Regions from separate parts of the Streptomyces sp. NPDC048507 genome, predicted to be linked through region 4. Evidence: riboswitches for the same ligand, from Rfam matches in the RefSeq annotation. Region 4 holds a riboswitch; each other region holds the start of a gene.

Region 1 (7,131 bases), on a different contig from region 4:
CGGCCATCGGCCCGCCCATGTGGCCGAGCCCGATGAATGCGACGGTACTGCTCACCAGACGACCTCCTGTGACGATGCGGGCGCGACGAGCCGGAGCCCGTTCGCGCCCCGCGGGGCGAAGAACCGGTCCACGTCCGCGTCGGTGACGTCCTCCAGCGTGGCCGGGGACCAGTGCGGATCGCGGTCCTTGTCGATGACCTGGGCGCGGATGCCCTCGACCAGGTCGGGAGAGGACAGGGCCGCGCAGGAGACGCGGTACTCCTGTTCCAGCACCCGCTCCAGCGGTCCGAGCCGGCGGACCCGGCGCAGCGCGGCCAGGGTGACCTTGACGGCGGTCGGGGACTTGGCGAGCAGGGTGTCCGCGGCGTCCTTCGCGGTGGGTACCCCCGCCGCCAGCAGCCGCGCGACGATCTCCTCGGCGGAGTCGGCGGCGTAGCAGTGGTCGATCCACTCCCCGGCGGAAGCCAGGCTCCCGGCCGGTGGCTCTGCCACGTGCCGTTCCAGGGCGGTGCGTACGGAGTCCACGGCCAGGTCCCGGGCCAGGGCGGGCAGCGCCGACGCCGGTACGAAGTGGTCGGCGAGCCCGCACAGCAGCGCGTCGGCGGCGCCGACGGGGGCGCCGGTGAGCGCCAGGTGGGTGCCGAGTTCCCCCGGGGCCAGGGCGAGCAGGTACGTACCGCCGACGTCGGGGACGAAGCCGATGCCGGTCTCGGGCATGGCGACCTCGGAGCGTTCGGTGACGACCCGGACGCTGCCGTGGGCGGAGACGCCGACTCCGCCGCCCATGACGATGCCGTCCATGAGGGCGACGTACGGCTTGGGGTAGCGGGCGATCAGCGCGTTGAGCCGGTACTCGTCCCGCCAGAAGTCCGCCGAGGCGGTGCCGCCGGTGCGGGCGTCCTCGTGGATCGCGCGGATGTCGCCGCCCGCGCACAGGCCCCGGCCACCGGCGCCGTCGATGACGACCACGTCGACGGCGGGATCCTCGGCCCAGGCCGTCAGGGCCTGCTCGATACGGAGCACCATCGGGTGGCTGAGGGCGTTCAGCGCCCTGGGGCGGTTGAGGGTGATGTACGCGGCGTGGCCCTCGGTGCGCAGGAGGACGTGGTCTCGCTCTTCGGGGGTTTCGTTGCTCATCGCAGGGTCTCCGTGAGTCCGCGCGCGACGATCACGCGCATGACCTCGTTCGTGCCTTCCAGGATCTGGTGGACCCGCAGGTCCCGGACGATCTTCTCGATGCCGTACTCGCTCAGGTAGCCGTAGCCTCCGTGGAGCTGGAGGGCCGCGTCGGCCACCGCGTACCCGGTGTCGGTGGCGAAGCGCTTGGCCATCGCGCAGAGCTGCGGGGCCAGCGGATCGCCCGTGTCCAGGGCTTCCGCCGCCTGCCGCACCAGTGCGCGCGCGGCGGCCAGCTCGGTGGCCATGTCGGCGAGCCGGAACTGGAGGGCCTGGGCGTCCAGCAGCCGGGTGCCGAAGGCCTCGCGCGTGGCGAGGTACGACAGGCTGCGGTCGAGGGCGCTCCGCGCTCCGCCGAGCGAGCAGGCGGCGATGCCGAGCCGGCCGCCGTTGAGGCCGTTCATGGCGATGCGGAAGCCGTCGCCTTCCGCGCCGAGCCGCCGGTCGGCGGGGACGCGGACCCCGTCGAGGACCACCTGGCGGGTGGGCTGGGCGTTCCAGCCCATCTTCCGCTCGTTGGGCCCGAAGGAGACTCCCGGGTCCTCGCGCCGGACGACGAAGGCCGAGACCCCGCCCGGGCCCGGATCGCCGGTCCGGGCCATGACCACGTACACGTCCGAGGCGCCGGCACCGGAGATGAACTGCTTGACCCCGGAGAGCACGTAGTGGTCGCCCTGGCGTTCGGCGCGGGTGCGCAGCGCGGCGGCGTCCGAGCCCGCGCCCGGTTCGGTCAGGCAGTAACTGCCCAGGGTCGCCGCCGAGCAGAGGCCGGGCAGCCAGCGGGCGCGCTGGCCCTCGTCCCCGTACCGGTCGATCATCCAGGCGACCATGTTGTGGATGGAGAGGTAGCCGGCGATGGACGGGCAGCCGGTGGCGAGGGTCTCGAAGACGAGCACGCCGTCGCTGCGGGAGAGGCCGGAACCGCCGTGTTCCTCCCGGACGTACACGCCGGCGAGACCGAGTGCGGCCGCCCGGCGGATGACGTCGACGGGGAAGTGCTTGTCCTGGTCCCAGGCCAGGGCATGGGGGGCGAGCTGCTCCTGGGCGAAGTCGAGGGTGACCTCGGCGAGGGCGAGCTGGTCCGCGGTGAGGGTGGTGGTCACGGCGCTCACCCCATCGTCGGGATGGTGAAGCTCGCGCCCTCCTTGACCCCGGAGGGCCAGCGCGAGGTGACGGTCTTGGTGCGGGTGTAGAAGCGGATCGAGTCCGGGCCGTGCTGGCCCAGGTCGCCGAAGCCGGAACGCTTCCAGCCGCCGAAGGTGTGGTAGGCGACGGGCACCGGGATGGGCACGTTGACGCCGACCATGCCGGCGCCCACCCGGCGGGTGAACTCGCGGGCCGTGTCTCCGTCGCGGGTGAAGATGGCCACGCCGTTGCCGTACGGGTGCTCGGTGGGCAGGCGCAGCGCCTCCTCGAAGTCCGCGGCGCGGACCACCGACAGGACGGGGCCGAAGATCTCCTCGCGGTAGATCCGCATCTGCGGGGAGACGCGGTCGAAGAGGGTGGCGCCGGCGAAGAAGCCGTTCTCGTGGCCCTCCAGGGTGAAGCCGCGTCCGTCGACGACGAGTTCGGCTCCCTCGCTCGCGCCGATGTCGACGTAGCGGCGGACCCGGTCGAGGGCGTCCTGGCTGACCAGGGGGCCGAAGTCGGCCTCGGGGTCGTCGCAGCGGCCGATCCTCAGCGTGCCGATGCGCTCCTTGAGCGCGGCGACCAGCCGGTCGCCCGTCTCCTCGCCCACGGGTACGGCGACGGCGATGGCCATGCAGCGCTCGCCCGCCGAGCCGTAGCCAGCGCCGATGAGCGCCTCGACGGCCTGGTCGATGTCGGCGTCGGGCATCACGATCATGTGGTTCTTGGCACCGCCGAAGCACTGGGCGCGCTTGCCGTGGGCCGCGGCGGTCGCGTAGATGTGCGCGGCGATCGGCGTCGAGCCGACGAAGCCGAGCGCCTGCACGCGGGGGTCTTCGAGGAGGGTGTCGACGGACTCCTTGCCGCCGTTGACGACGTTCAGTACGCCCGGCGGCAGCCCGGCCTCCAGGAACAGTTCCGCAAGGCGCAGCGGTACGGAGGGATCGCGTTCGGACGGCTTGAGGATGAACGCGTTTCCGCAGGCCAGGGCCGGTGCGGCCTGCCAGAGCGGGATCATCGCGGGGAAGTTGAAAGGGGTGATCCCGGCGACCACGCCGAGCGGCGAGCGCAGCGAGTGGACGTCGATGCCGGTGCCGGCGTTGTCGGTGAACTCGCCCTTGAGCAGGTGCGGGATCCCGGCGGCGAACTCGACGACTTCCAGCCCGCGTTGGAGGTCGCCGTGGGCGTCGGCGACGGTCTTGCCGTGCTCGGCGGACAGCATGCGGGCCAGGTCCTCCCGCTCACCCTCGACGAGCCGGAGGAAGCGCAGCAGTACGCGGGCCCGGCGCTGCGGGTTCCACTGCCCCCAATCGGCCTGTGCCTCCTCGGCGTTGGCGATGGCGGCTTCGGTGTCGGCGCGCCCCGCAAGGGGGACCCGGGCCTGCACCGCGCCGGTGTTGGGGTCGTACACGTCGGCGAAGAGCCCGGACGTGCCGGTGGTGTGTTTTCCGCCGATGAAATGGGTGAGTTCACGGACCATGGGTGCCTGCTCTCGTCAGGTTGGATCCGGGGATGGCACGGCGAACCGGCGGACGGCACCCGGGTGGGGGTGCGCCGCTGCGGAAACCGTGAGAACTACGAGCGCGCGGAAGTGGTGTGCGCGTGCTCCGCCGGATCACCAGGGTCGTGGGTACAAACCGGTGCCATGCGTGTCTGCTCCATCCTCGTGGACAACACGGAACAATCCGCGGCCGGTATCCTGACTCCCGGATCCCCGCGCGCCGCCCGCCTTCCCGACAGCCCTCGTCGGTGGCGTGTGGATGGCAGCACACTCCCCGGTCACAGTGGCGGGACCGTGCCGGTTTCACACCGGCTTCCCTGCACCGCGGACCTTGTGCCACGAACATATAGTTGGACGTCCTAGTAAGTCCAGACCCGTCGCTCGGGCGGGCCTAGAGTCGCCGTATGCGCATCGTCTCCCTGCTCCCGGCGGCCACGGACATCGTGGCGGACCTCGGACTCGCCGCCGACCTGGTCGGACGCACTCACGAATGCGACTGGCCGCCGGCCGTCGTCGCCTCCGTACCCGTCGTCACCCGCGCCGAATTCGACGCGGACGCACTCAGCAGCCGGGAGATCTCCGCCGCGGTCGGTGGCGCGGCGCACAGCGGCTCATCGCTCTACACCCTGGACACGGAGGCACTGGCCGCGCTCGCACCTGACGTCCTGCTCACCCAGGACCTCTGCCGGGTCTGCGCCGTCTCCTACGAGAGCGTCACCCGGGCCGTGCGCGTCACGGACGCCGGACCCCGCGTCCTGAGCCTGGAACCGAAGACCCTGGACGACGTGCTGGACTGCCTCGTCACCGTGGGCGCCCTGCTGGGAGTCCGGGAAACGGCCGAGCGACGGCGCGCGGAGCTGCTCGGCCGGCTCGCCCGGGTCCGGCGCGCCGTGGCCGGCCGACCGAGGCCGCGGGTGGTGGCCGTCGAGTGGCTCGACCCGCTGTGGCCGGCCGGCCACTGGGTACCGGAGCAGATCACGCACGCAGGCGGGAACCCGCTGCTGGCCGCGCCCGGGGAGCACACCGAGCCGATGACGTGGGACGCGGTGCGCGCCGCGCGCCCGGACGTCCTCCTGGTGCTGCCGTGCGGCTTCCCGCCCGCACGGACCCTGACCGAAATCAGCCTGCTCACCGCACTCCCGGGGTGGGAGGAACTGCCCGCCGTACGGGCGGGCGAGGTGTGGGTGCTGGACGGCCCGGCCTACTTCAACCGGCCGGGCCCGCGCGTGGTCCGGGGTGCCGAAGTCCTCGCCCACGTGCTGCACGGGGCGCCGGCCGGAGACCCGGTGACCGAGGCGGAGGCGCGCCGCCTGGGCCGGACGTAGCAGTGCTTCCCGTGCCACACGGCCCGCCGGAACGCAGCGGGTGGGTCGCCCGGTCAGCTTGCGCGATCCGCTTCCGGCGCATGCCGACCAGACCGTACGATGCGTTCTGCTCCGGCCCGTACGGCGGGGCCCACAACCGAATGCGCGCACAACTGGGGGAAGCCGGTGGGAATCCGGCGCTGACCTGCAACCGTGAGCGGGGCCGAACGGCACCGTGAGTCGGAGTACCCGGTGTGCGATGCGTACTGCTTCTCACTGTCATGGTCTGCAGCGCGAAGCCTCCACGCCGGGTCTGAGTCCCCTGCCCCTTTCCTATGGAAACGAGCAGGGGACGGGGTGCGTGCGCGGAGGGACCGTCGGCTCGGACCCGTCGCTCCTCTCCGGAAGCCTCGTCCTCGCCGGCCGCGTCTACGGCCCCGGCTTCGGCTTCACCCTGGGCTGCACCTCCCTCTTCGCTTCCTCCCTCATCACGGGCGGGGTCGGGCCCTGGATGCCGTACCAGATGTTCGGCTGCGCCTTCGTCGGCATGCTCGCCGACTTCCTCCCGAAGGCCTCCGGCCGCAAGGAGGTCGCTCTCCTCGCCGTCTACGGCTCCCTCTCCGGCTACCTCTTCGGCTTCCTCCTCAGCCTCTCCTTCTGGCCCTTCTCCCTCGACCCCAACAGCTCCATCGCCTACCTCCCCGGCCTCCCCTTCACCGAGCAGTTCCACCGCTACCTCGCCTTCGACCTGGCCACCTCCCTCGGCTGGGACACCGGCCGCGCCGTCACCAACCTCATCTGCATCTGTCTGGCCGGCCCGGCCGTCCTCACTGTCCTCCGCCGCGCCGCCCGCAAAGCCCGCTTCCAGGCCCCGGTCCGCTTCGCTCCCCGTAGAGCGGCGGATCAGGCCCCAGGCACAAAGACACCGGATGGACCGGGCACGCCGCCCGGTCCCCCTTCGCGAACCGCCCCACCGAATCGGCCCCCTCGGCCGCACCTCACCGGCCCCGTCCGCCCTGCACGTTGCCCGTCCTGCTGTCCCACAGGCGCAACCACGGAAGACGAGCCGGTCCTGGCCATCGTCTGCGCGTCGGTAGAGCCAGGTGGTTCCCGCCGGCACGCGGCCCGCGAAATAGGCAGCCGGGTGCAGCGCGGGGACTCGCCGCAGTTCGAACCGGTGCTGGGAAAAGGTCCGGGTGCCCCGGCCCGGACCGGGCCGACCACGTGTCCGTCCCGACCGGGTCCGCGCGGACAAGGCACACGCCTGCCGCAGGAACCGCGCCTACCTACGCCGCCGCGGTATCCGCTGCACCAGTACCGACAAGGCCGCCCAGGCCGACAACCGCCGGAAGCGAGGCGCGCGGGGTGGCCGACCACCGAGCTTCGATCCCGTCGACCACCGTCAGCGTCACGCAGTCGAGTGCGGCATCAACCGGCTGAAGGGGAACCGCAGCGTCGCCACGCTCCGACAAGCCAGCGGTCCGCCATGAAGCAATTGTTCTCATCGCCGCTCTCGAAGAGTGGCTCTAGCTCGACGCGGTATCGATCTGTTTGGATGAGTGAGCGCAGGCGGCCCTGAGGGCCCTTCTGGCGCCCCAGGTGACAAAAGGCCTATCCCCCCTACTTGGATGCGTCGATAGGCTCTTAGGTGTCTACTCAGGGCTTCACGGGTTTCTGGTTCCGCGAGGACGAGAAAGTGAGGCCGGCGAGTCACTCGGGGGTCCGTCCGGGCCGCTGGCAGCTCCTCTGACGTCTTTGCGTCCGCCGGTCAGGGGTCTCCGTCGGCCTTCGGCGGCCTACGGCTCCAGGGCGCCGCCGAGGGCTTGCGCGAGCCCCTGGAAGGCGCCTGAGCTGGGCAAACAGCACTAGATTCGATGTCGCCCCCACCCTCTTCCACCAAGGAGTGATCCTTGCCCAGCCCTGCGCAGAAAGCGGCTGTTCCCGCCACCGACAGCGCTTCCGCGACGTCCTCAACGCGCCCGCTGATCTTCCTGGTCCTGGCCGCGCTGACCGCCCTGCCGT
Region 2 (7,131 bases), on a different contig from region 4:
CGGGCACGCGCATCACGATGACCCCGCCCGGCGAAGACCCCGTCCCGCTTGTCGTCTCCGAGGCCCTGGAGAACGAACTCTTCGTCGACGAGGCCCGCTTCGGCGGCCTCCTGCTGCGCACCCTGCACCGGATCGACCCGGCCGGACCGGGCCGGATCCGCGTGACCTACCGGATGGAGATCACCGGAACGGGCGCGGACGAGGCGGGCCCCGAGATCGGCCCGGGCATCACTTCCGACTGGCCGCAGACCATGTCCGCGCTGGTCGCCCTCGCGGAGCCCGCCGGGCCGCAGGCCCCGGGTGGACCGGTGGTCCGCTGATGGCGCTGCGCCCGGCCGACAGCCCCGGGTTCCTGCTCTGGCACGCCACGCTGCGCTGGCAGCGCGACATGACCGCGGCGCTGGCACCGCTCGGCCTCACCCACGTGCAGTTCGTGCTGCTCGCCTGCACCTGGTGGCTCAACTCCCAGGACGAGCAGCCCAATCAGCTGGCCCTCGCCCGTCAGGCCGGCACCGACGTGAAGATGACCTCGCAGGTACTGCGCGCCCTGGAGCAGAAGGGGCTCGTCGCGCGCGAGGTCGACCCGGCCGACACCCGGGCCAAGCGGCTGCGGGTCACCGGGGCGGGCGCCGAGCTCGCGCCCCGGGCGATCGCGGCCGTGGAACGGGCCGACGCCGCGTTCTTCGACGCGGTCCCCCTCGACCAGGCCCTCCCCCTGCTCCGGCGCCTGGCCCGGCCGGACCGCTGAACCGCTGAACCGCCGCGCACCGCGCCCCGTGACCGGAGCGCCGGGAGCGCCGGGGCGCGGGCTCAGGGCAGGTAGACGATGCTGGGGGCGCCCGTGGTCGGGTGGACGCCGATGCGCGTGCGCACGCCGTAGACCGCGGCCAGCAGGTCCTCCGTGAGCACCTCGTGCGGCGTCCCCGACGCGGCGACCCGGCCGGCCTCCAGTACGTACAGCCGGTCGCAGAACGACGCGGCGAGGTTGAGGTCGTGCAGGACCAGCAGACCGGTCGCGGGGAGCCCGCGCACCAGTCCCAGGACCTCCAGCTGGAAGCGGATGTCGAGGTGGTTCGTCGGCTCGTCCAGGGCGAGCAGGCCCGGTTCCTGGACGAGGGCGCGGGCGACGAGGGCACGTTGGCGTTCGCCGCCGGAGAGCCCGTCGAACCGCCGGTCGGCGAAGGCGGCCGCGCCGACGGTCGCCAGGGCCGCGCCGACGCGCAGGGCGTCCTGCGGGCCGTCCTGCTCCCAGAACCGCTTGTGCGGGCTACGTCCCATCGCGACGACCTCACGGACCGTCAGCCCGAGTGTGCCGCCGGCCTCCTGCGGGACCGCCGCCACCCGCCGGGCGCGTTCCTTGACGCCGAGCGAGGCCGCGTCCGCCCCGTCGAGCAGGACCCGGCCGCCGGAGGGCCGCAGGGTGCCGTAGACGCAGCGCAGCAGCGTGGTCTTGCCGCTGCCGTTCGGGCCGACCACTCCCACCGTTTCGCCGGGCCGGGCGGTGAGGTCGACGCCGTGCAGCAGGGCCTGCCCGTCGACCTCGTAACGCACGGCCTCCACGGCGAGTTCCACCGGCTTCGCCGCCGCCGGCGCGCGCCCCGTCATCCGGCCACTCCCTCGCTCCGGCCGGACCTGCGCAGCATCCACAGGAAGAACGGCCCGCCCACCAGCGCGGTGACCACGCCGACGGGTATCTCCTCGGGCGCCGCCGCCGTACGGGCGACGAGGTCGGCCAGGGTCAGGAACACGGCCCCGCCGAGCGCGGCGACGGGCAGCAGGGCCCGGTGCCCGGCGCCGACCACCATCCGGGCGGCGTGCGGAACCATCAGCCCGACGAAGCCGATCGCCCCGCTGTAGGCCACCAGCACGCCGATGACGAGGGAGGTGAGGACGAAAACGGCGGCCCGGAACCGGCCGGTGTCGAGCCCGAGGGTGTGCGCGCCCTCCTCGCCCGCGAGCAGCAGGTCGAGCGGCCGGGCCAGGGCGACGAGCAGCGCGGTGCCGGCGCACAGCGCGCCGGCGGGCAGGGCCAGTTCGTCCCAACGGGCGCCGCCGAGGCCGCCCAGGGTCCAGAAGAGCACGGAGCGGATCTGGTCGGGGCGCGCGGACAGCACGAGCACCAGGCTGGTCAGCGCGGACAGGACGTACTGCACGGCGACTCCGGCCAGGATCAGCCGGCCGGTGGTCATCGTGCCGCCGCGCCGGGCCAGCGCGTAGACGGCGACGAGCGCGGCCAGGGAGCCGGCGAACGCGGCGAGCGGCGCCCCGGCCCCGCCCGCGAACCCGGCGGCTCCCGCGCCCGCGGCGGTACCGAAGACGAGGACGAGGACGGCGCCCGCCGAGGCGCCCGAGGAGGCGCCGAGCAGGAAGGGATCGGCGAGCTGGTTGCGGACCAGGGCCTGGAGCACGGCGCCCGCGACCGCGAGCCCCGCGCCGACGACGGTCCCGAGGAGCACCCGCGGCATGCGGACGTCCCACACGATGGAGGCGAAGGCCCCGCCGCGCGCCCCGGGCCCGGCGAGCACGAGGTCGAGGACCTTCCCGGGGCCGATCCGTACGGGGCCCAGCGCGAGCCCCGCCACCGCCGACGCGGCGAGCAGAACGGCGAGCAGGACGAGGACGGTGGCGCTCCGGCGCCGCTTCACGCGGCGTCGGGGTGCAGCTGGCGGCCGAGGGACTCGACCGCGTCGGCGACGCGGACGCCGAGGACGGCGGAGGACAGCGGCAGCACGACGAAACGCTGGTTCTTGATGGCGGGAACCTGCGCCAGCGCCGGGTCGTTCAACAGGCGCCGCTTCTTGGACTCGACGGTGGTCCCGCCGTAGTCGTAGATGAGGACGACTTCGGGCCGCCGCTCGATGACCTTCTCCCACGACACGTCGCCGAAGGTGTCCTTGAGGTCGGCGAAGACGTTCGTCCCCCCGGCGAGGGCGACGATCTCGTTGCCTATGCCCTCGCCGCCCGAGGTGAAGGCGGAGCCCTCACCGGAGTCGTAGACGAAGACGGACGGCTTCGGCGCGTCCTTGACGCGTGCGGTGACGGCGTCGACCCGGCGCTGCTCGTCCCCGATGAGCGCGGCGCCGCGTTCGGGCACGCCGAAGGTCCGCGCCACCTCGGTGATCTCGGTCTTCAGCTGTGCGAGGCCGACCGGTCCGCGCGTGCAGTACTCCACGCTCAGCCGGGAGTTGATGCCGGACTTCGCCAGGGTTTCGCGGTCGCGGCCCTGCGCCTTGTCGAAGGCGCTGGCGTAGCCGCCGTACACGAAGTCGGGGTCGGCGCCGAGGAGGACCTCCTTGGACGGGTACTCCCCGGCCAGCACCTTGATCTTGTCGTAGGCGGGCCGGTAGGCGGGCAGTACCGAGTCGTCGAGGTAGGCCGTGCCCGCGATCCGGTCCTGGAGTCCGAGGGCGAGCATGATCTCGGTGGCGTGCTGGTTCATGGTGACGGCCCGCTCCGGCGGCGCCTGGAAGGTGCTGGTGACACCGCAGTTGGTGACGGTGTACGGGAATCCGGGCGCGGGCCGGGCGTCCGCGGCGGGCCGCTCCGCGCCGGCCGGTGCGCCGCAGGCGGCGAGCGGTGTCAGCAGGGCGAGGGCGGCGAGGGAGCGCAGGGCTGCGCGGGAACGCGACATGGGAAGGCCTCTCCGGGGGATCCGCGTCCCCGGTCGAAGTGAAGAGGCGGCGCGTCAGTGTCTGACTCCCGGGATCCCGTGTCGGGATCCCGGTCACAGTGGCGGGACCGCACCGGATTCGCACCGGTTTCCTGTCCTGCGCCGCCCGGACAACCCGGCCAAGTCTGCCAGATGCCGCCTTTCGCCCGGTACGCCGGTCGCCGCGCCCGCCCGCCCGCCCGTCCCGGGAGCGGGCGCCGGCCCCGGACGCGCCGGAGGCCCGCACCGGCTGGTTGCGCGCCGGTACGGGCCTCTGAGGGTCTTGCGGTGGCAGGGGCGGCAGGAGTCGAACCTGCGACCTACGGTTTTGGAGACCGTTGCTCTGGCCAGCTGAGCTACACCCCTTCGGTGGGACCAACCATGGCACGGCGCGGCCTGAAGATCCACCGAATTCGGGGGCCAGTCGGGAGAAAGCCGGGCGGCGCGGCAAGCGGAACGAGCCGGAAGTTACCTCGTCGTATGTAGTGACTTACCAAGCACTCGACAGTAGAACTTGTTCTCACTCCGTCGAGAGTGAGGAAGGTCACATGAGTGACAAAAGCCTGAACAGCAAGGTTTCCAAGGGCGTTTCACGTCGTGGATTCATCGCTGGAACTGGTTCTATTCTTGGAGCCGTGGCCCTCGCGGTCAACACCACACCGGCCCAGGCGAAAAACGCCGTCGCAGCGGCCGCGGCGAACCCCCCGATCGACTCCGGGGCCCATGTCCCGGCCCTCGTGATCGGCACCGGCTACGGCGGCTCGGTCGCCGCGCTCCGGCTCGCCCAGGCCGGGGTCGACGTGCACATGATCGAGATGGGCATGGCCTGGGACACCCCCGGCAGTGACGGCAAGATCTTCGCCAACACCACCAAGCCCGACTACCGTTCGTACTGGCTGCGCACCAAGACCAAGGCACCGCTCAGCAATTTCCTCGGCTTCCCCATCGACTCGGCCGTCCCCAAGTACACGGGCATCCTCGACGCCGAGGAGATGGGCGGGATCATCGTCTACCAGGGCCGCGGGGTCGGCGGCGGCTCGCTCGTCAACGGCGGCATGGCGGTGACGCCCAAGCGGCAGAACTTCGCCGCCATCCTGCCCTCGGTGGACGCCGACGAGATGTACAACACCTACTACCCCCGCGCCAACGCCGGTCTCGGCGTGGGCCTGATCGACCCCAACTGGTTCGAGACGGTGGACTGCTACCAGTTCGCCCGGGTCGGCCGCAAGCACGCCCAGCGCTCGGGATTCCCCTTCGTCTTCGTCCCGGACGTGTACGACTGGGACTACATGAAGCAGGAGGTGGCCGGGACCGTCCCCAAGTCCGCGGTCGCCGGCGAGATCCTCTACGGCAACAACGCCGGCAAGAAGTCCCTCCAGAAGACCTACATCGCCGCCGCGAAGGCGACCGGCAAGGTCAGCATCTCCCCACTGCACCGGGTCACCACCGTCTCCCCCTCGGGCGGTGGCGGCTACACGGTCGCCATGGAGCAGCTCGACACCACCGGTGCGGTGGTCGCCACCAAGACCGTCACCGCCGACAAGGTGTTCTTCGCGGCGGGCAGCGTGGGCACCAGCAAGCTCCTGGTCAGGCTGAAGGCCACGGGCGCGCTGGCCAACCTGAACGATGAGATCGGCAAGGGCTGGGGCGACAACGGCAACGTCATGTGCGGCCGCGCGAACCACATGTGGGACCCCACCGGCAAGGTGCAGGCCTCCATCCCCTGCGGCGGGATCGACAACTGGGACGCGGGCGGCGCCTTCGCCGAGGTGGCCCCGCTGCCGACCGGGATCGAGACGTACGCGTCCTTCTACCTCTCGATCACCAAGAACCCCAACCGGGCCCAGTTCACCTGGAACGCCGCCGCCGGCCAGGTCGAGCTGAACTGGCAGACGGCCTGGAAGCAGCCCTCGATCGACATGGCGAAGACCATCTTCGACAAGATCAACGCGAAGGAGGGGACGATCTACCGGTCCGACCTGTTCGGCCTCAACAAGGTCTGGGGCGACCACCTCACCTACCACCCGCTGGGCGGCGCGGTGCTGAACAAGGCGACCGACAACTACGGCCGGCTGCGCGGCTACACCGGCCTCTACGTGATCGACGGAGCGCTGATCCCCGGCAACACCAGCGTCAATCCGTTCGTGACGATCACGGCACTCGCCGAGCGGAACATCGAGAAGATCATCGCCACGGACCTCTGAGCGGGAAGGGACCCCGGGGCCGGACGGAGGGTGTGCCTCCGCCCGGCCCCGGGCCGTGTCAGCCGCTCGGCAGCACACAGACGCTGTCGAGGCCCAGGACGTGGTTGAGCCGGCCGAAGGCGAGCCAGGAGCCGATGCTCATGCTCAGCTCCACGATCTCCAACTGGCTGTAGTGCGCGGTCATCCGCGCCCAGAACTCCTCGTCCAGGCTGTGGTGGTCCAGCGCGTAGCGCTCCGCGTACTCCGCCGCCAGGCGGGTGCGGTCGTCGAAGGCGGCGGTGGTGCGCCACTCGGTCACCGCGTCGGCGAAGGAGTCCTCGACCTTCTCCCCGTCCCGGTCGGTGCGCCAGTCCAGGCAGAAGACGCAGCCGTTGATCTGGGCGATGCGCAGCCGGGCGGCCTCGAACTCGCGCAGGCCGAGGGTGGTGTGGGCGTACACCGACAGGGAGAAGTTGGCGGCGGCCATGCCGATGCCGGGGACCATGTCGCCCCATACGTACTCGATGGGGTGCTGTCCTTCGGGAACGTCGATCCTCATGACTGCTTCCTTCCGAGTTTGCCGACTGCGGGTCGCAGCGGGATGTCGAGCGCGTCGTAGAGTCCGGGCTCCGCGTCGACCAGCCAGTCGATGGCGCCGACGAGGCGGCCGACGGCGGTGGCGTTGCCGCCGGCCGAGCGGTTGTCGTCCTCGTCGGTGCACTCGACGGTGACCTCGATGCGCGGACGGCCCTCGATGACGACGCGGTGGGCGCCGGTTCCGTCGGGCGGCGTGGGCCAGTCGGGGGCGCAGGAGGGGTGGATGCGGGTGACGTGTTCGATGACGATGCGGGGTTCGCCCGCGACGATGCCCTGCACCTCGAAGCGGATGGCGCCCTGGGTGCCGGCTTCGAACTCGCCCATGGTGCGGGTGGTGACGGTGGTTTCGAGGGGGCGGCGGTCCGAGGTTTCGCGGATCTCGTCGAGTTCCACGCCCAGCGCCCGGGCCATCATCCGGACCTGCCCGCCCCACACCATGGTGGGGACGGAGGGCATGAGCATCATCGGTTCGTAGTCCATGGGCTGGCCCATGCCGACCAGGTAGCGGACGGAGTCCGGCTGCTCGTACGTGGAGTAGTCGAAGATCTCCTGACAGCGGATCACGTCCACCCGGGTGCCGAGGCCGCTGAGCAGCAGCGGGAGCACGTCGTTGCCCCAGCCGGGGTCGACGCCGGAGGCGAACAGCGAGCCGCCGCCCCGTGCGACGGCCTCGAGCACCGGGTCCCGGAACTCCGGCGGGGC
Region 3 (7,131 bases), on a different contig from region 4:
ACGTAGCAGTACGCACAGGCCATCGCGCAGCCGTTCGCCGGACCGGGGGCGATCCAGTCGGCGGACCTGCCGTTCGGCCGGGTGGCCAGTGTCTTCTTCTCGCCCAGGACCAGGACCTCGCTCTTGATCCGCACCCAGCGGTCGAGGCTCCCCTCGTTGCCGTGCAGCTCCGGGATGCGCCAGTGCGAGTCGACCTCGACGACGCGGGCCTGCGGGAAGCGGGCGAGGACCTGCCGGCCGCGGGGCGACGCCGCTGCCGCGGGCTCGGCGTGGATCTCCCGTACGGACAGCAGGCGCCGGGCGCACGGGGAGTCGCGGAACGAGGGACCGACGGGCCGGGCAGCGGCCCCGGGCCGGGCCTGGCCGGGGCCGCCCGGGAGGTCGTCCAGGCCGAAGAGGGCATCAGGCTCCGGGCCACCTGCGGAGGGTCCGCGCGGCCGTCCGGTGCGGCCGGGTGACCGGGACTCGTCCATGAAGCGCGCTCCGGGATCCGCACGCCGCCGGACGCGCCTTCCGGCGGCCCCACGGCGCGCTGCAGCAGGTGACAGCGGGACCTTCCACCCTAACGGCGTTCTAGTGGATGCCTCCCGGTTCGCCCGCCTTCCGGCCGCGCCCGCCCGGACCCACCCGCTCGGGTGCGTCGCCGTAGGTGTACGCGGATCGGATGTGCCCGTCCACGGCATGGACGATGACCTGCGCGGGGGCATGTGCGTGGGCGTGGCGGCGGGCGGAGTCGATGGCGTCCTTCTGCGTCCGGTGGGGTTCGTGGAGCAGACGGCGGCCTTCTCTTCCCTCGACCTGCCACTTCACGCCGGCGGCCGCCGCCCGCTCGCCGGAGGGGGAGACGTGGTAGACGGTCTGTCGCACTGCCATGGCCCTGCTCCTCGCCTGCCGGGTGCGCCCTCGCGGCGGCCCCGGCCGCTCGCGGCGCAATCCGTACTCCCCTTCATTCTCCCACCGGCAGCGGTCCCGGCCGCGCGGGTCGTACGGCCACGGCCCGCGCCTGCTGCCAGGTGTGATCGTGCAGTCCCTCGTCGTCGAGCCAGTCGGTGAGGGCGGCGAGATCGTCGCCGTTCATGAGCGACGGGTCGACCGTGGTGCGGAGCCGGCAGGGGACGCCCGAGTCGCGCAGGAGCCGCAGGCTGCGTCCGGCCGGACCGGCGCTGTTGCGGACGCCGGTGATGCGGTCGTAGCCGTCGGGGTGGGCTTTGACGTCGAAGCCGACCCAGTCGAGAAGTCCTGCGGACAGCAGCTCTGCGAACCGGCGGGGGTGGGCGCCCCCGGTGTGCAGGCCGACCTCGTGGCCCAGGTCCCGGGCGGATCGCGCCGCGTCGGCGAGCCGCGCCTGGAGCAGGGGCTCGCCTCCGGAGAACACGATGCCGTCGAGCAGACCCCGGCGGCGAGCGAGGTGCGCGGCGACCTCGGCCCACGGGACCGGGGCCGCCGCCCGCGGATCGAGGAGCCCGGGGTTGTGGCAGTAGCCGCAGCGCCAGGGGCAGCCCTGGCAGAAGACGGTGGTCACGAGGCGGCCCGGCCAGTCGCAGGTGGACAGCCGGGACCAGCCTCCGATCCGGATCACGCGGGGACCGCCGCCTGCGTGAAGTGCGTGCGCTCGGCGTGCTCGCCCTTCTTGCCGATGTTGAACGAGGAGACGGGCCGGTGGTAGCCCATGACGCGGGTCCACACCTCGCAGCGGCCCGAGCAGGTGGGACAGACGCTCTGCTCCCCGGCCAGGTATCCGTGCTCGGCGCAGATCGAGAAGGTCGGCGTCACGGTGAGGTAGGGCAGCGAAAAGCGTTCCAGGGAGCGGCGGACGAGGTTGCGGCAGGCCTCCGCGGTGGAGATGCGTTCGGACATGTACAGGTGCAGGACGGTGCCGCCGGTGTACTTCGTCTGGAGTTCGCCCTGGCGTTCCAGCGCCTCGAAGGGGGCGTCGGTCCAGCCGACGGGCAGCTGGGAGGAGTTGGTGTAGTACGGGTTCCCATCGGTGCCCGCCTGCAGGATGCCGGGGAAGCGGAGCCGGTCCTCCTTGGCGAGGCGGTAGGTGGTGCCCTCCGCGGGGGTGGCCTCGAGGTTGTAGAGGTGGCCGGTCTGTTCCTGGAACTCGACCATCCGTCCCCGTACGTGATCGAGCAGGCGCAGGGCCAGGGCGTGCCCCTCGGGGGAGGTGATGTCGGCCGCGTCGTGGGTGAAGTTGCGGATCATCTCGTTGACCCCGTTCACACCGATGGTCGAGAAGTGGTTGCGCAACGTACCCAGGTAGCGCTTGGTGTAGGGGAACAGTCCGTCGTCGATCAGGTCCTGGACGGTGACGCGTTTGACCTCCAGGCTCTCCTTGGCCAGGCGCAGCAGCCGGTCGAGCGCCGTGAACAGCCCTGCCTCGTCGCCCGCGTGCAGGTGTCCCAGACGTGCGCAGTTGATCGTGACGACTCCGAGCGAGCCGGTCTGCTCGGCGCTGCCGAACAGACCGTTGCCCCGCTTGAGGAGTTCGGTCAGGTCCAGCTGGAGCCGGCAGCACATGGAGCGGATCTGGCCGGGTTCCAGTGCGGAGTTGATGAAGTTCTGGAAGTACGGCAGCCCGTACTTCGCGGTCATGGCGAAGAGCCGCTCGGCGTTCTCGCTCTCCCAGGGGAAGTCCCGGGTGATGTTGTACGTGGGGATCGGGAAGGTGAAGACCCGGCCGGTGGCGTCACCGGCCGTCATCACCTCGATGTAGGCGCGGTTGACCAGGTCCATTTCGGCTTGCAGCTCACCGTAGGAGAAGCCCATCTCCTCGCCGCCGACGACCGGCACCTGCTCGCGCAGGTCCTCGGGACAGGTCCAGTCGAAGGTGAGGTTGGTGAAGGGCGTCTGAGTGCCCCACCGGGACGGGACGTTGAGGTTGTGCACCATTTCCTGCACGCACTGGCGGACGTCGTCGTACGTCATCGCGTCCTTGCGTACGAACGGTGCCATGTAGGTGTCGAAGGAACTGAACGCCTGAGCACCGGCCCACTCGTTCTGCAGCGTCCCGAGGAAGTTGACGATCTGGCCGACGGCCGAGGAGAAGTGCCGGGGCGGCGCGGAATCGATCTGTCCGGGCACCCCGCCCAGGCCCTCGGCCAGCAGGGTGCGCAGCGACCAGCCCGCGCAGTATCCGGAGAGCATGTCCAGGTCGTGTATGTGGAAGTCGCCCTCGCGGTGGGCGCTTCCCACGGCCTTCGAGTAGACCTGGTCGAGCCAGTAGTTGGCGACGACCTTCCCGGCCGTGTTGAGGATGAGCCCGCCGAGCGAGTAGCCCTGGTTCGCGTTGGCGTTGACCCGCCAGTCGCTGCGGTCCAGGTACTCGGTCACCGATTCGGCGGCGTTGATCTGCGTCACGACAGCCCTCCCACGAGGCGTACGGAATGTGCCGGGCGCACGGATCGTGCGTCCGGTGCCGGCAGGTGTCGGACTCGCCCCCACGGGGGGCATACCGTTGCGGGGCAGCTCCGGATTCACACCGGATTCCCTCTTGCCCGACGCGTGCACGGACCACCGTGCACTGACGTCGAACCGACCTCTCGAACACTACATCTGGTGTTCAGTCGACACGCCCACCCAAAATGTAGTGGTGACCTAGGTCCTGACCCGAGGGGACCTCGGTCCGGCGCCGGTGTGCGGACGTGCGGACGCGCAGATGCGCGGGCGGCCGGTGGCCGTCCCGCGCATCTGTTCCGGGGGAGCTTCGTCAGGCGTTGGCGGGCGCCGGGCCGGCCGGGGCGGCGTCGGGGGCCGGGGTCCCGCCGTCCGGGTGCGGGATGCGGTGCAGTCCGCGGCGGTCGTAGAGGCGGGTGACCGCGAAGCCGAAGACCAGCGCGGCGACGAGGGCGACGCCCATCGAGGCCCAGGCCCGGGTCAGGCCCGCGTCGGCCTGTGCCCCGTAGTAGAACAGCGAGCGCAGGCCCTCGGTGATCTGGCGCAGCGGCTCGAACTCGGCGAGGGCGCGGAAGAACCCGGGCAGCGCCTGGAGCGGCACGGTGGCACCGGAGGAGGGGACGGCCATCGCGACGAAGACGATGGTGGCGAGCAGCATGCCCGGGGTGCCGAAGGCCGCGAACAGGGCGAGGCTGCCCAGACCGACGACCGCGATGGTGGCGACCGAGTAGAGCCACAGCAGGCCGAGGTGGGAGGCGTCCATGTCGAGGATGCCGACCGTGGCGACCTCGACCAGGGTGCCCATGACCACCGACAGGCCGAGCATCAGCGCCATGCCGATGGCCAGGGTGCGGACGCGGCTGGTTTGCTGCACGGGCTCGCGCTTGCGGAAGGGGCCGAAGTCCGTGTGCAGGTAGCCGAGCGCGGTGTCGACCTGGGAGTTGACCACGTTGGCGCCGAGCATGCCGCAGACGACCAGGACCAGCGCGTAGTAGAAGGCGCTCAGGCCCATGGCGGAGCGTGACCCGAGGGGGTGGCCGTCGGCGACGGTCACGGTCACCGGGTCGGCCAGCTTGAGCTGTGCGGCCGTGGGGAGCGGGGTCTTCTGGGCGGCGGCCTGCTTGAGGAGCTCCTGGCCGATCGACGCCGAGGCGGAATGCGCGGCCTTCTGGGCGGCCTGGGAGGACATGGAGGAGCCGATGCTGCCGGCGGCCTGGTTGGTCAGCACGGTGAGCGTCGGCGGAGCGGGCTTGGTCTGCGCCACGGGCTGCGGGGCGGTGAGCGCGGTCACCGTCGCGGAGAAGTCCGCGGGTATGACGAGGGCGCCGAAGACCTTGCCGCTGCCCAGCCGCGCGTCGGCCTCCTCGCGGCTGACCACCTGCCAGTCGATGCTCCGGTCGCCCTCGGCGGCCTTCTCGATCCCCGCGACGACCTGATCGCCCAGGGCGAGGTGGCGGCCGCCCGCGTCGGCGCCGGCGTCGGCGTTGACCAGGGCCACGGGCAGGTCGCGCAGGTTGCCCCTGGGGTTGACGTTGCCGCCGACGTAGAGCAGGGCGAACATCATGGAGACCACTGCGGCGATGAGTCCCGTACCGATCCACAACTGGGGTCGGCGGAGCACGGAGGGGGGAGTGGGCTGAGGCATCGATTCTCCGGTGCGGCTGCGTTCGAACGCTGGATACTTAAGGTATCCAGGCACTGGATAGTGGCAGTATCTTGTTGTGGTGTCCAATCGCCGACGACGGACACCCGACGGAAAGCCGGACGGACGCCGGACCGCGTGACGAGCAGGGAAGCCGCATGAAGATCTCGGAGCTCAGCCGCCGCACCGGCGTACCGGTCGCCAGCATCAAGTACTTCCTGCGCCAGGGCCTGTTGCCCGCGGGCCGGGCCACCGCCGCGACCATCGCCGAGTACGGGGACGAGCACGCGCAGCGGCTGCGCCTGATCAAGGCGCTCACCACGCTCGGCGGCCTGTCCATCGCCGCCACCCGGGAGGTGCTCGGGGCCGTCGACCAGGCCGACACCTCCGAGGGCGCCCTCGGAGCCGTCAGCTACGCCCTGCCGGTGCCCGTGTCCGCCCAGAGCGGCCCGGGGCAGGAGGGGGACGACGGGGCCGGCCCGGCCGCCGCGGCGGAGGTGGCGGAGCTGCTCGCGGCCCTGGACTGGCAGGCGCCCGGCACCTCGCCCCACGTACAGGGGCTGACCACGGCCCTGCGGGAACTGCGCCGGCTCGACGCGCAGTACGCCCCGGGCGAGCTCGCCGCCTACGCGCGCCTCGCCGAGTCGGTGGCCCGGCTGGACCTGGAGCGCGCGGCCGGTCTGGAGGACCCGGTGGCGCTGGCGGAGCGGGCGGTCATCGTCTTCGCCATCTGCGCCCCGGTCTTCGAACTGCTGCGCCGCCTCGCCCAGGAGGACCAGGTCCGCCGCCGCGCCGCGGGCGCAGACGGGGCCGCCGCGCCCCGGTAGTGCGTACGCGGGGCGTCCGAATCCGAAAACGAGTCCCCTTCGTCACGCTGCGGATGGGTTTAGCCCCTATGCCGTTTCCGTACCGTGACACGCCCTTAAGGTGTGACGTGCACCCACCCGTCGGTGCCGGGCGGTCCGCGGCACGGTGGCCGCCCGACGCGCCATCCGAGCGAGGAACGCCGGTTGCCAGGACCCAAGCCCGCAGCCCGGGCAGGACGACGCACACCCCCCTGGGCGCGCACGCGCTACTGGTTCGACACGATAGTGGCCCGCGGCACGGCGGTGCTGATCGGCTGGCTCGTACTGATGTGCCTGGCCATCGTCGTCCCGGCCAGCGCGGCCCTGGTGTGGGCCGATGACCACGGCCCGACCACCCTCTCCGGCCGGGCCCTGGCCGTGTGGGTGAGCGTCGGCCAGACCCTCAAGCTCGGCGGGGCCGTCGGCAGCCCCCTGTACGTCTTCCTCTCGGTGGTGCTCGCCCTCGTCGCGCTGCTGTTCGTCTCCACCCTGGTCAGCCTCATCACCACCGGCCTCAACGACAAGGTCCTCGCGCTGCGGCGGGGCCGCTCCACCGTCCTGGAGTCCGGGCACACGGTCCTGCTCGGCTGGTCCGACCAGGTCTTCCCGATCGTCTCCGAACTGATCACCGCCAACGCCAACCGGCGCCGGGCCGCCCTCGCGGTCCTCGGCCCCAGGGACAAGGCGGAGATGGAGGACGAGATCGCCGCCGCCGTCGGACGCCTCGGCCGCACCCGGCTGATCTGCCGCAGCGGCACGACCACCGACCCCGCCGTCGTCTCCCTGGTCGCCCCCGAGACGGCCCGCGCCGTGCTGGTCCTGACCCACGACGGAGAGGAGGGCGACGCCCACGTGGTGAAGACCCTGCTCGCCCTGGAGGCCGCCGTGCGCGGATTCGCCGGACCCGGGCGGCCCGGCGTCGTCGCGGCCGTACGCGACGGACGGCACAAACGGGCCGCCGACCTGGCCGCCGGCCCGCACGGGCACGTCCTGAACATCGAGGACATCACCGCCCGGCTGATCGCGCGGACCTCCTGCGAGCCCGGCCTCTCCCTCGTCTACCGCGCCTTACTGGACTTCGACGGGGACGAGATCTACACCGTGCCCGCCGGCGGCCTCGCCGGAAGCACCTTCGGCGAGCTCCTGTTCGCGTACGCCGACTCCAGCGTGATCGGTCTCCTGCGCGCCGACGGGCGGGTGGAACTCAACCCGCCCTCGACGAGCGTCCTCGGCGCCGGGGACCGGATC
Region 4 (7,131 bases):
GCTCATCGACGGTCCTTTCGGTGGGTGCGGTGGTGGGCGCGGCGGCCGCTTCGGGGCGTACGACGGCGTACGCCTGGTTGCGGGTCGCGCGCAGGCCGCCGCCCCGGGCGAAGAGGACGTCGGTCATCGGCATCTTGACGTGGTAGGCCGCCACCGAGGACGGCACGTCGAGAATGCTCGGGGTGTCCACGAAGAACGGCAGCTCCGCCGCCATGTAATCGAAACAGACCTGCAACTGGGCGTCCGTAATGGATTCACCCTCCGGCAACTTCGAGCCGACAAAGTGGAGGGCCATCTCCTCGCAGCCCTTACGGAATACGTCGTCCGTCTCCAGGAAATGCAGAACGCGTCGGTGCAGAAGTTGGTACACGGGATTGGACTGGAACTCGGAAAGTGCCCTCACGCGGATCTCGGCATGCTGGGGCGCTGATTCCTCGACGCCTTTGAGAATCCTTCTGCGGACCGCTTTGATCTCCTTCGCCGCACGCTTCTCCGCGTGTTCCCGGGTGTATCCGAAGGCGGCGAACATCCGGTCCACGTGGAGGTCCGCGTAGACGAAGTCGACCTGGGCGAAGCGGGTCGTGGCCCATCGGGCGAGGCTGGATATGCGCTCGGAGCTGAAGTAGCTGTTGCCAGGACTCACTCCGATGAGCACATGGTCGCCGTCTTCCCAGATATGGCGGCAGGTGCGAGTGAAGGGCAGAACTTCGAATGATGCGTCAGCTGTGATCGTCACCTGTGTGTGATCGCCCTTGTTGCCGCATGTCCCTGGGAGCCCTGCGCTCCTGGTGTGGCGGCAATGTCTGTACGTTATGCCGTGATCCCGGAGCGTGACAAGTGGAAGGCGTATTTCTTGGCTGGAATTATCACTTCCGCGTTACGGAAGGGTAATTGAATTTCTTTCTGCCGCCCGAACGGGACCCGCGGACGGCACCCGCCCGCGGTGGCGCTACCCTGAGCCGGTCAACAAGCACCAAGAAGGGGTGGACCCAGTGGCGGACATCGAGAGCGCGCGGGCGACGTTCAACAAGTTCGACGTGAACGGTGACGGCTTCATCACGGCCGACGAGTACAGCGCGGCCATGAAGGCGATGGGCGACGCGTTCGTCACCGCCGCGGTCGCGGACGCCGTCGTCGCCTCCAAGGACGCCAACGGCGACCGCCTGCTGAGCTTCGACGAGTTCTGGGCCGCCCTGAACGACTGAGGCCCCGCACCCCGCGCCCCCGCACCGGCCCCCGGTGCGGGGGCGCGCTCAGTTCCCGGGGGCCGCGCCGCCGTCCTCGACCTCTTCGATGGCCTCCGCGAGCCAGCTCAGCCAGAAGCCCTCCAGGGCGATCCCGCCGCGCAGCACCAGCCGGCGCAGCCGGTCCTCCACCGCGTCCCGGTCCGGCGGGAAGTCCCGGGCCTCGATGGCCTCGTACTTCGCCAGCTGCTCCCGGTGCAGCGCCAGATGGCGCCGCAGTTCCGGCCCCAGGCCCTGCAGCCCCACCACGCCCGCCGCGCGCAGCCGCAGCAGCAGCGCGTCGCGCATCGGCTTGGGGTCCTGGCTCTCGTCCACCCAGCGGGCCAGCTCCGCGCTGCCGTCGGGCAGCACCTCGTACTCCTTCTTCTGGCCGCGCACGGGCCCCTCGCTGGGCAGCGCCCGGATCAGCCCGGCCTCCTCCAGCCGCCCGAGCTCCCGGTAGATCTGCTGGTGGGTCGCCGACCAGAAGTATCCGATCGACCTGTCGAAGCGCCGGGTCAGTTCCAGCCCCGACGAGGGCTTCTCCAGCAGGGCGGTGAGGATGGCGTGCGGCAGCGACATGCGGCCATCCTAGGTTTGCCGCTGACCGGCCCGCGGCGCTACGTCGCGGGCGCGCCCGTGCGCCAGGCGGCCAGTTCCTCCGGGACGCGGGGGCCCGGGGCCCGCGCGGCGAGCAGCCCGCGGGCGCGCAGCAGGGCGGTCACGGCCGGGGACCAGGCCTGGCGCAGGCCGGCCGAGGCCAGCAGCTCCGGGTCGGCCAGCAGCTCGCCGGCCGGACCGGTCCGGATGCCCGCCGGGGTCAGCACCGCCGCGTCGTCGGCCCAGCGCACCGCGAGGTCCACGTCGTGGGTGGCCATCACCACCGTGGTGCCCGCCGCGCGCAGGCCGGCCAGCACGTCCAGCAGCCGCTCCTGTCCGTCCGGGTCCAGTCCGGCCGTCGGCTCGTCCAGGATCAGCACGCGCGGGGCCATCGCCACCGCGCCCGCGATGGCCGCCCGCTTGCGCTGTCCGTACGACAGGAGGTGGGTCGGCCGGTCCCGCAGCGCGGTGATGTCCAGCGCGGCGAGGGCGGCCCCGACCCGCTCGCGCACCTCCGGCAGGGGCAGCCGCAGGTTCATGGGCCCGAAGGACACGTCCTGTTCGACGGAGGCCGCGAAGAGCTGGTCGTCCGGATCCTGCACCACCAGCTGCACCGAGGTCCGCAGCCGGGTCAGCCCCGCCCGGTCGTGGGCCACCTCGGCGCCGTCCAGGCGCAGCGTCCCGCTCGCGGGCCGCAGGCCCCCGCTGAGCAGCCGCATCAGCGTGGTCTTGCCGCTGCCGTTGCGGCCCAGCAGGACCAGGGCCCGGCCCTCCTCGATCCCGAAGTCCACGCCGGACAGCACGGCCGGCCCGTCCTCGTAGGCGTAGCCCGCGCCGGCCAGTTCCACCACCACGCTCACAGGTACAGCTCCTTCAGTACGAGGGTCCCCGCGACCAGGGCGGCCAGCAGGGCGGCGGAGGCGGTGAGGAACCGCCAGGACAGCGACGCCTGCGGTACGAGGACCCGCAGCGCGCCGTCGTAGCCGCGCCCGGCCAGCCCCTCCTGGAGCCGGGCGGCGCGGTCGAAGGCCCGGACGAAGGTGGTCGCGGCGAGCCCGGCCAACGAACGCCACACCGCGGCCCGGCTCGTCTGCCCGAGCCGGGCCGCCTGGGCCCGGCGGACCTGCGCCATGGAGTCCAGCAGCAGGAAGCCGATCCGGTACATGACGAGGGCCACGTCCACCACCGGGGCGGGCACCCCGGCCCGCACCAGCCGGGGCAGCACGTCCGAGACCGGGGTGGTGAAGGCGAACAGCAGCACGCCGAGGGAGGCCGCCGAGGTGCGCAGCAGCAGCTCCGCCGCGTGCCGGGGCCCGTCCGGGGCGAGGGCGACGAAGCCGTCCGGGCCGCCCAGCGAGATCAGCAGCGGCAGCGCCCCGGTCACGCAGAAGCCCAGCGGCACCCGGAAGGCCCGCCACAGCTCGCGGCCCGCCACCCCGGCCGGGCCCAGCAGCACGGCGAGGGTGGCGGCGGCGACCAGCGGCCCGCCGGGCCAGGGCGGCAGGCACACGGCGGTGACCGTCAGCCCGAGTCCGAGGAGGGCCTTCTCCAGCGGGTGCCGGCCCCGCCAGCGGCTGCCGTGGGCCGCCACGTCGATCGGCAGCACCGCCTAGGCCTCCGGCGCGCAGGCCGCCGAAGGGGCCTGCGCGGGGCCCGGTGCCGCCGCCTGGGCCAGGCCCTGGCGGCGGCCCTTGCGGACCCCGAAGTAGTACGCGAGCACGCCCGCGCCGAGCGCCGCCTGGAGGGCGAACAGCGCCGACTCGACCTCCCCGGAGGGGGGTTCGTACAGCGGGGAGAACCAGGGCTCGTAGTCCGGCTTCAGTTCCGTGATGGCCGACTCCGCCTGCGCGTCCGCGCCCGCGAACGGCTCTTCCTTGCCGTCGCCGAGTCCCAGCGCGAGCGGGAGCACGGCGAGGGCCGCCACCACGAGCAGCAGCAGGGTGTTGATCTTCGCGTTCCGGGTCATCGCCATCAGAGCGCCGCCTCCCGCTTCGCCGGCGTGCCGCCGGTCAGCTTCGCCACGCCGAGCCGGACCAGGTCGGACCTGCTGGACTGCATCAGCAGCCGCATCACGAGGACGGTCAGCAGTCCCTCGCTCACCGCGAGCGGGATCTGGGTCAGGGCGAAGATGCCCGCGAACTTCTCCAGCGAGCCCAGGAACCCGCCGGCCGGGTCGGGGAAGGCCAGCGCCAGCTGGACGGAGGTCACGCAGTAGGTGACGAGGTCGGCGACGAACGCCCCGGCGAAGACGGTCACCATCAGCGGCGCCCCGGAGGTGCGCAGCAGCCGGTAGGCGGCGTAGCCGGCCCAGGGGCCCGCGATGGCCATCGAGAACACGTTGGCGCCGAGCGTGGTGAGTCCGCCGTGCGCGAGCAGCAGGGCCTGGAAGAGCAGGGTGATCGTGCCCAGCACCGCCATGATCGGCGGCCGGAACAGGATGGCCCCCAGCCCGGTTCCCGTCGGGTGCGAGCAACTGCCCGTCACCGAGGGGATCTTGAGTGCGGAAAGGACGAAGGTGAACGCGCCGGACGCGCCGAGCAGCAGGGTGCTCTCCGGGTTGGCCTTCACCTCGCGGGTGAGGGCGCGGACACCGTGGACGACGAACGGGGCGGACGCGGCGCCCCAGGCGGCCGCGTGCAAGGGGGGCAGGAACCCCTCGGCTATATGCATGGTCGGGAGACCTCTCCAGCACCTCGTGGATGGACGACGTGCCCCGGCCGGTCTCCTGGCTCACGGGTTGATGCCCTGTCTCCGCCTTCCCGGGCCCCTGCGGATTCCCGCGCGGGCCCAGTGGCTTCCCGCAGGAGTGGAGCCGGACTTCCCGATCACAGTGGCGAGGGCCGCACCGGTTTTGCACCGGTTTCCCGAACACCAAGGCCCGCTGACCCTAGTCGCCCGCACGGACCGGTAACAACCCGCCCCGGGCCCGCCGGGCGGCAGGGCGGATTCCGCTTGATGCTCACCCACGGTGGCGCCGGCGCCACCGTCCGCACCAACCGGCCCGCCCGAAGGGGGAGTTCCGCCCACCCCTGCTCCCGGGGACCGGTTGTCCCGGTCGCCCGCGCCGTTCCGCACCCGGCCGCGAGGAGGGTCCCGTCCGGGGGCCGCGGCCCGGACGGGCGCACCCGGCTGGCGTCCCGTCCGTCCCGGGGCGAGGGTGGGAGGCGTGCCAGCCGACTCCTCCGCGCCCGCCGGGTCCTTCGACTACTCGGACCTCTCCGCCGTCTACGTCAACTGCACCCTCAAACGCTCGCCCGAGACCAGCAACACCGAGGGCCTGATCGCCAGGAGCCGCGCCGTCATGGAGGCGGCCGGAGCCCGGACCTCACTGATCCGGGCCGTCGACCACGACATCGCCACCGGTGTCTGGCCCGACATGACCGAACACGGCTGGGAGAGCGACCAGTGGCCGGTCCTCTACAGCCAGATCATGGACGCCGACATCCTCGTGCTCTGCGGCCCGATCTGGCTCGGGGACAACAGCTCCGTGATGAAGCAGGTCATCGAGCGGCTCTACGCCTGCTCCTCGCTGCTGAACGACCGGGGCCAGTACGCCTACTACGGACGCGTCGGCGGAGCGCTGATCACCGGCAACGAGGACGGGGTCAAGCACTGCGCGATGAACGTCCTCTACAGCCTCCAGCACCTCGGTTACGCGATCCCGCCGCAGTCCGACGCGGGCTGGATCGGCGAGGCCGGGCCCGGTCCCTCGTACCTGGACCCGGGATCGGGCGGTCCGGAGAACGACTTCACCAACCGCAACACCACCTTCATGTCCTGGAACCTGATGCACCTGGCCGCTCTCCTCAAGCGAGCCGGGGGCTTTCCCGCGCACGGCAACCAGCGCTCCCTGTGGGACGCGGGCTGCCGCTTCGACTTCCCCAACCCCGAGCACCGCTAGAACCGGACGGGGCCGCCGCGTGCCGTGCGGGCTCCGCGGCGGCCGCCGTCCCGTTCAGCAGGTGTTCGGGTGCGCGATGTCCACCACGTAGCGCTCGGGCGAGTGCAGGACGCTGGTGGTGAAGGCCGGCGGGGTGTCGAAGGCGGCGCCGAAGGTCACGTACCCCTCGTAGTCGCCCGTGAGGGCGAGGCCCTTGAGCTTGCTGAGGTGGATCTGCTGGAGCCGAGGGCCCTGGTAGACGTTCTGCCCCGCGTCGTCGTGTCCGGCGGCGGGGTGCAGGCGGATCTCCAGGAAGTGCTTCCCGGCGAGCGGGACGGGCTTGCCGGACCCGTCGTAGACCAGCTGGGAGACGGGAGTGACGGTGACCGGCGGGGCGGCGCCCTGGAGGTCGATGACGATCCGGTCGTACGTGCAGTGACCGCCCCAGCGGGCGTTGACGACGAGCGGCGTCTGGGTGCGGACCGACGGTGCGGCGGCCGCGCCGGAGGCGGCGGCCGAGGCGGGCGCGCTGAGCGCGAGCCCGGTGACGAGCAGGGCGCCCGTGGCCAGGGCCACGGTCCGGCGACGGCGCGTGCGGTACGGGTGACGCATGACGTCCCCCCGATTCTCGTGAGACGGGGACTGGCCTGTCACCGGGAAGGACATCGTGGGGGGCCCGGCGGTTCCCTCAGTGCGCCAGCAGCGCGCTCAGCTCCGCGTCCAGGTCGTAGTGGCGCCGCTCCTGGCCGCGCGGGACCAGCTCGGTCATCCGCCGGCACAGCTCCCGCACGTCCTTGGCGCGGGCGGAGACCACACAGCTCTGCGCGCCGTTGCTGAAGGCGAGGAACACGCGCGGTTCGGTGCCCCGGCGCAGCGGCCACACCTGTATGTCGCCCTCACCGGTGCCGCAGGTCTGCCCGTCCAGGAGCAGCTCCCGCGAGAAGACCCAGCGGGCGAGGTGCGCCCCGGCGCCGCGGAAGTCGACGGCCAGCTCGTACGGCCGGTCCGTGCGGTAGACGAAGGCGCCGGTCAGGGGGACGGACAGCGGTACGGCCTCCAGCCGCAACGGCAGGACGCGGTGTTCGGTGGTGGCCATGGTGGCTCTGCCTCTCTTCGCGCGGTGGGCCCTCACGTGCCCCCCTTCGGGCACGCTAGCCGACGCGTCCGGCACTCCCCGGGGCCGAAGGTCCCGAGCCGGACGGGCCGCTCGGCCCGATTCCGGGCCCCTCCCGGGGCCCGCGGGCGCCCGCCCCGCGGCCGCGGCGGGCCGGTCGCGCCCCCAACGGTCCACGGGCGGGCCGCACTTGGAGCCGGATGCGGTGCACCCGCGCGCCCGATCGTAGCCGGGACGCGGACGAGCCCGCCCTCCGGGGGAGAGCGGGCTCGAAGGGCCTGCGGCGGCAGGCCGCGCGACCGCTACGGAAGCGG

The links. A riboswitch is a leader RNA that binds a small molecule or an ion and turns the genes downstream of it on or off. The one in region 4 is predicted to bind cobalamin.
Region 1: linked by a shared signal. The riboswitch ahead of ACGFXC_RS02495 (CoA-acylating methylmalonate-semialdehyde dehydrogenase) and the one ahead of ACGFXC_RS17185 (energy-coupling factor ABC transporter permease) in region 4 are both predicted to bind cobalamin.
Region 2: linked by a shared signal. The riboswitch ahead of ACGFXC_RS03380 (ABC transporter substrate-binding protein) and the one ahead of ACGFXC_RS17185 (energy-coupling factor ABC transporter permease) in region 4 are both predicted to bind cobalamin.
Region 3: linked by a shared signal. The riboswitch ahead of ACGFXC_RS34860 (ribonucleoside triphosphate reductase) and the one ahead of ACGFXC_RS17185 (energy-coupling factor ABC transporter permease) in region 4 are both predicted to bind cobalamin.

What each region holds. Positions count from the first base shown of each region.
Region 1 is NZ_JBICWZ010000001.1:531,938-539,068, reverse strand. It holds gene mmsB (3-hydroxyisobutyrate dehydrogenase) at 1-55, opposite strand, end outside; gene ACGFXC_RS02505 (enoyl-CoA hydratase/isomerase family protein) at 52-1,137, opposite strand; gene ACGFXC_RS02500 (acyl-CoA dehydrogenase family protein) at 1,134-2,279, opposite strand; gene ACGFXC_RS02495 (CoA-acylating methylmalonate-semialdehyde dehydrogenase) at 2,285-3,784, opposite strand; cobalamin riboswitch at 3,976-4,161, opposite strand; gene ACGFXC_RS02490 (cobalamin-binding protein) at 4,210-5,130, shown strand; cobalamin riboswitch at 5,286-5,360, shown strand; partial or broken gene ACGFXC_RS02485 (ECF transporter S component) at 5,519-6,034, shown strand; gene ACGFXC_RS02480 (multidrug effflux MFS transporter) at 7,020-7,131, shown strand, end outside.
Region 2 is NZ_JBICWZ010000001.1:725,957-733,087, reverse strand. It holds gene ACGFXC_RS03400 (SRPBCC family protein) at 1-320, shown strand, start outside; gene ACGFXC_RS03395 (MarR family winged helix-turn-helix transcriptional regulator) at 320-748, shown strand; gene ACGFXC_RS03390 (ABC transporter ATP-binding protein) at 811-1,605, opposite strand; gene ACGFXC_RS03385 (FecCD family ABC transporter permease) at 1,602-2,645, opposite strand; gene ACGFXC_RS03380 (ABC transporter substrate-binding protein) at 2,642-3,631, opposite strand; cobalamin riboswitch at 3,667-3,803, opposite strand; tRNA gene ACGFXC_RS03375 (tRNA-Trp) at 3,939-4,015, opposite strand; gene ACGFXC_RS03370 (GMC oxidoreductase) at 4,285-5,853, shown strand; gene ACGFXC_RS03365 (carboxymuconolactone decarboxylase family protein) at 5,912-6,391, opposite strand; gene ACGFXC_RS03360 (dihydrodipicolinate reductase) at 6,388-7,131, opposite strand, start outside.
Region 3 is NZ_JBICWZ010000024.1:44,767-51,897, reverse strand. It holds gene ACGFXC_RS34875 (spore photoproduct lyase family protein) at 1-473, opposite strand, end outside; gene ACGFXC_RS34870 (DUF2188 domain-containing protein) at 574-873, opposite strand; gene ACGFXC_RS34865 (anaerobic ribonucleoside-triphosphate reductase activating protein) at 947-1,579, opposite strand; gene ACGFXC_RS34860 (ribonucleoside triphosphate reductase) at 1,576-3,360, opposite strand; cobalamin riboswitch at 3,403-3,533, opposite strand; gene ACGFXC_RS34855 (YhgE/Pip family protein) at 3,710-5,041, opposite strand; gene ACGFXC_RS34850 (MerR family transcriptional regulator) at 5,197-5,865, shown strand; gene ACGFXC_RS34845 (NAD-binding lipoprotein) at 6,130-7,131, shown strand, end outside.
Region 4 is NZ_JBICWZ010000005.1:259,731-266,861, reverse strand. It holds gene ACGFXC_RS17215 (tRNA-dependent cyclodipeptide synthase) at 1-736, opposite strand, end outside; gene ACGFXC_RS17220 (cytochrome P450) at 1-6, opposite strand, end outside; gene ACGFXC_RS17210 (EF-hand domain-containing protein) at 993-1,205, shown strand; gene ACGFXC_RS17205 (PadR family transcriptional regulator) at 1,254-1,805, opposite strand; gene ACGFXC_RS17200 (energy-coupling factor ABC transporter ATP-binding protein) at 1,844-2,683, opposite strand; gene cbiQ (cobalt ECF transporter T component CbiQ) at 2,680-3,429, opposite strand; gene ACGFXC_RS17190 (energy-coupling factor ABC transporter substrate-binding protein) at 3,433-3,789, opposite strand; gene ACGFXC_RS17185 (energy-coupling factor ABC transporter permease) at 3,795-4,493, opposite strand; cobalamin riboswitch at 4,521-4,714, opposite strand; gene ACGFXC_RS17180 (flavodoxin family protein) at 4,990-5,724, shown strand; gene ACGFXC_RS17175 (hypothetical protein) at 5,779-6,315, opposite strand; gene ACGFXC_RS17170 (SsgA family sporulation/cell division regulator) at 6,392-6,799, opposite strand; gene ACGFXC_RS17165 (hypothetical protein) at 7,120-7,131, opposite strand, start outside.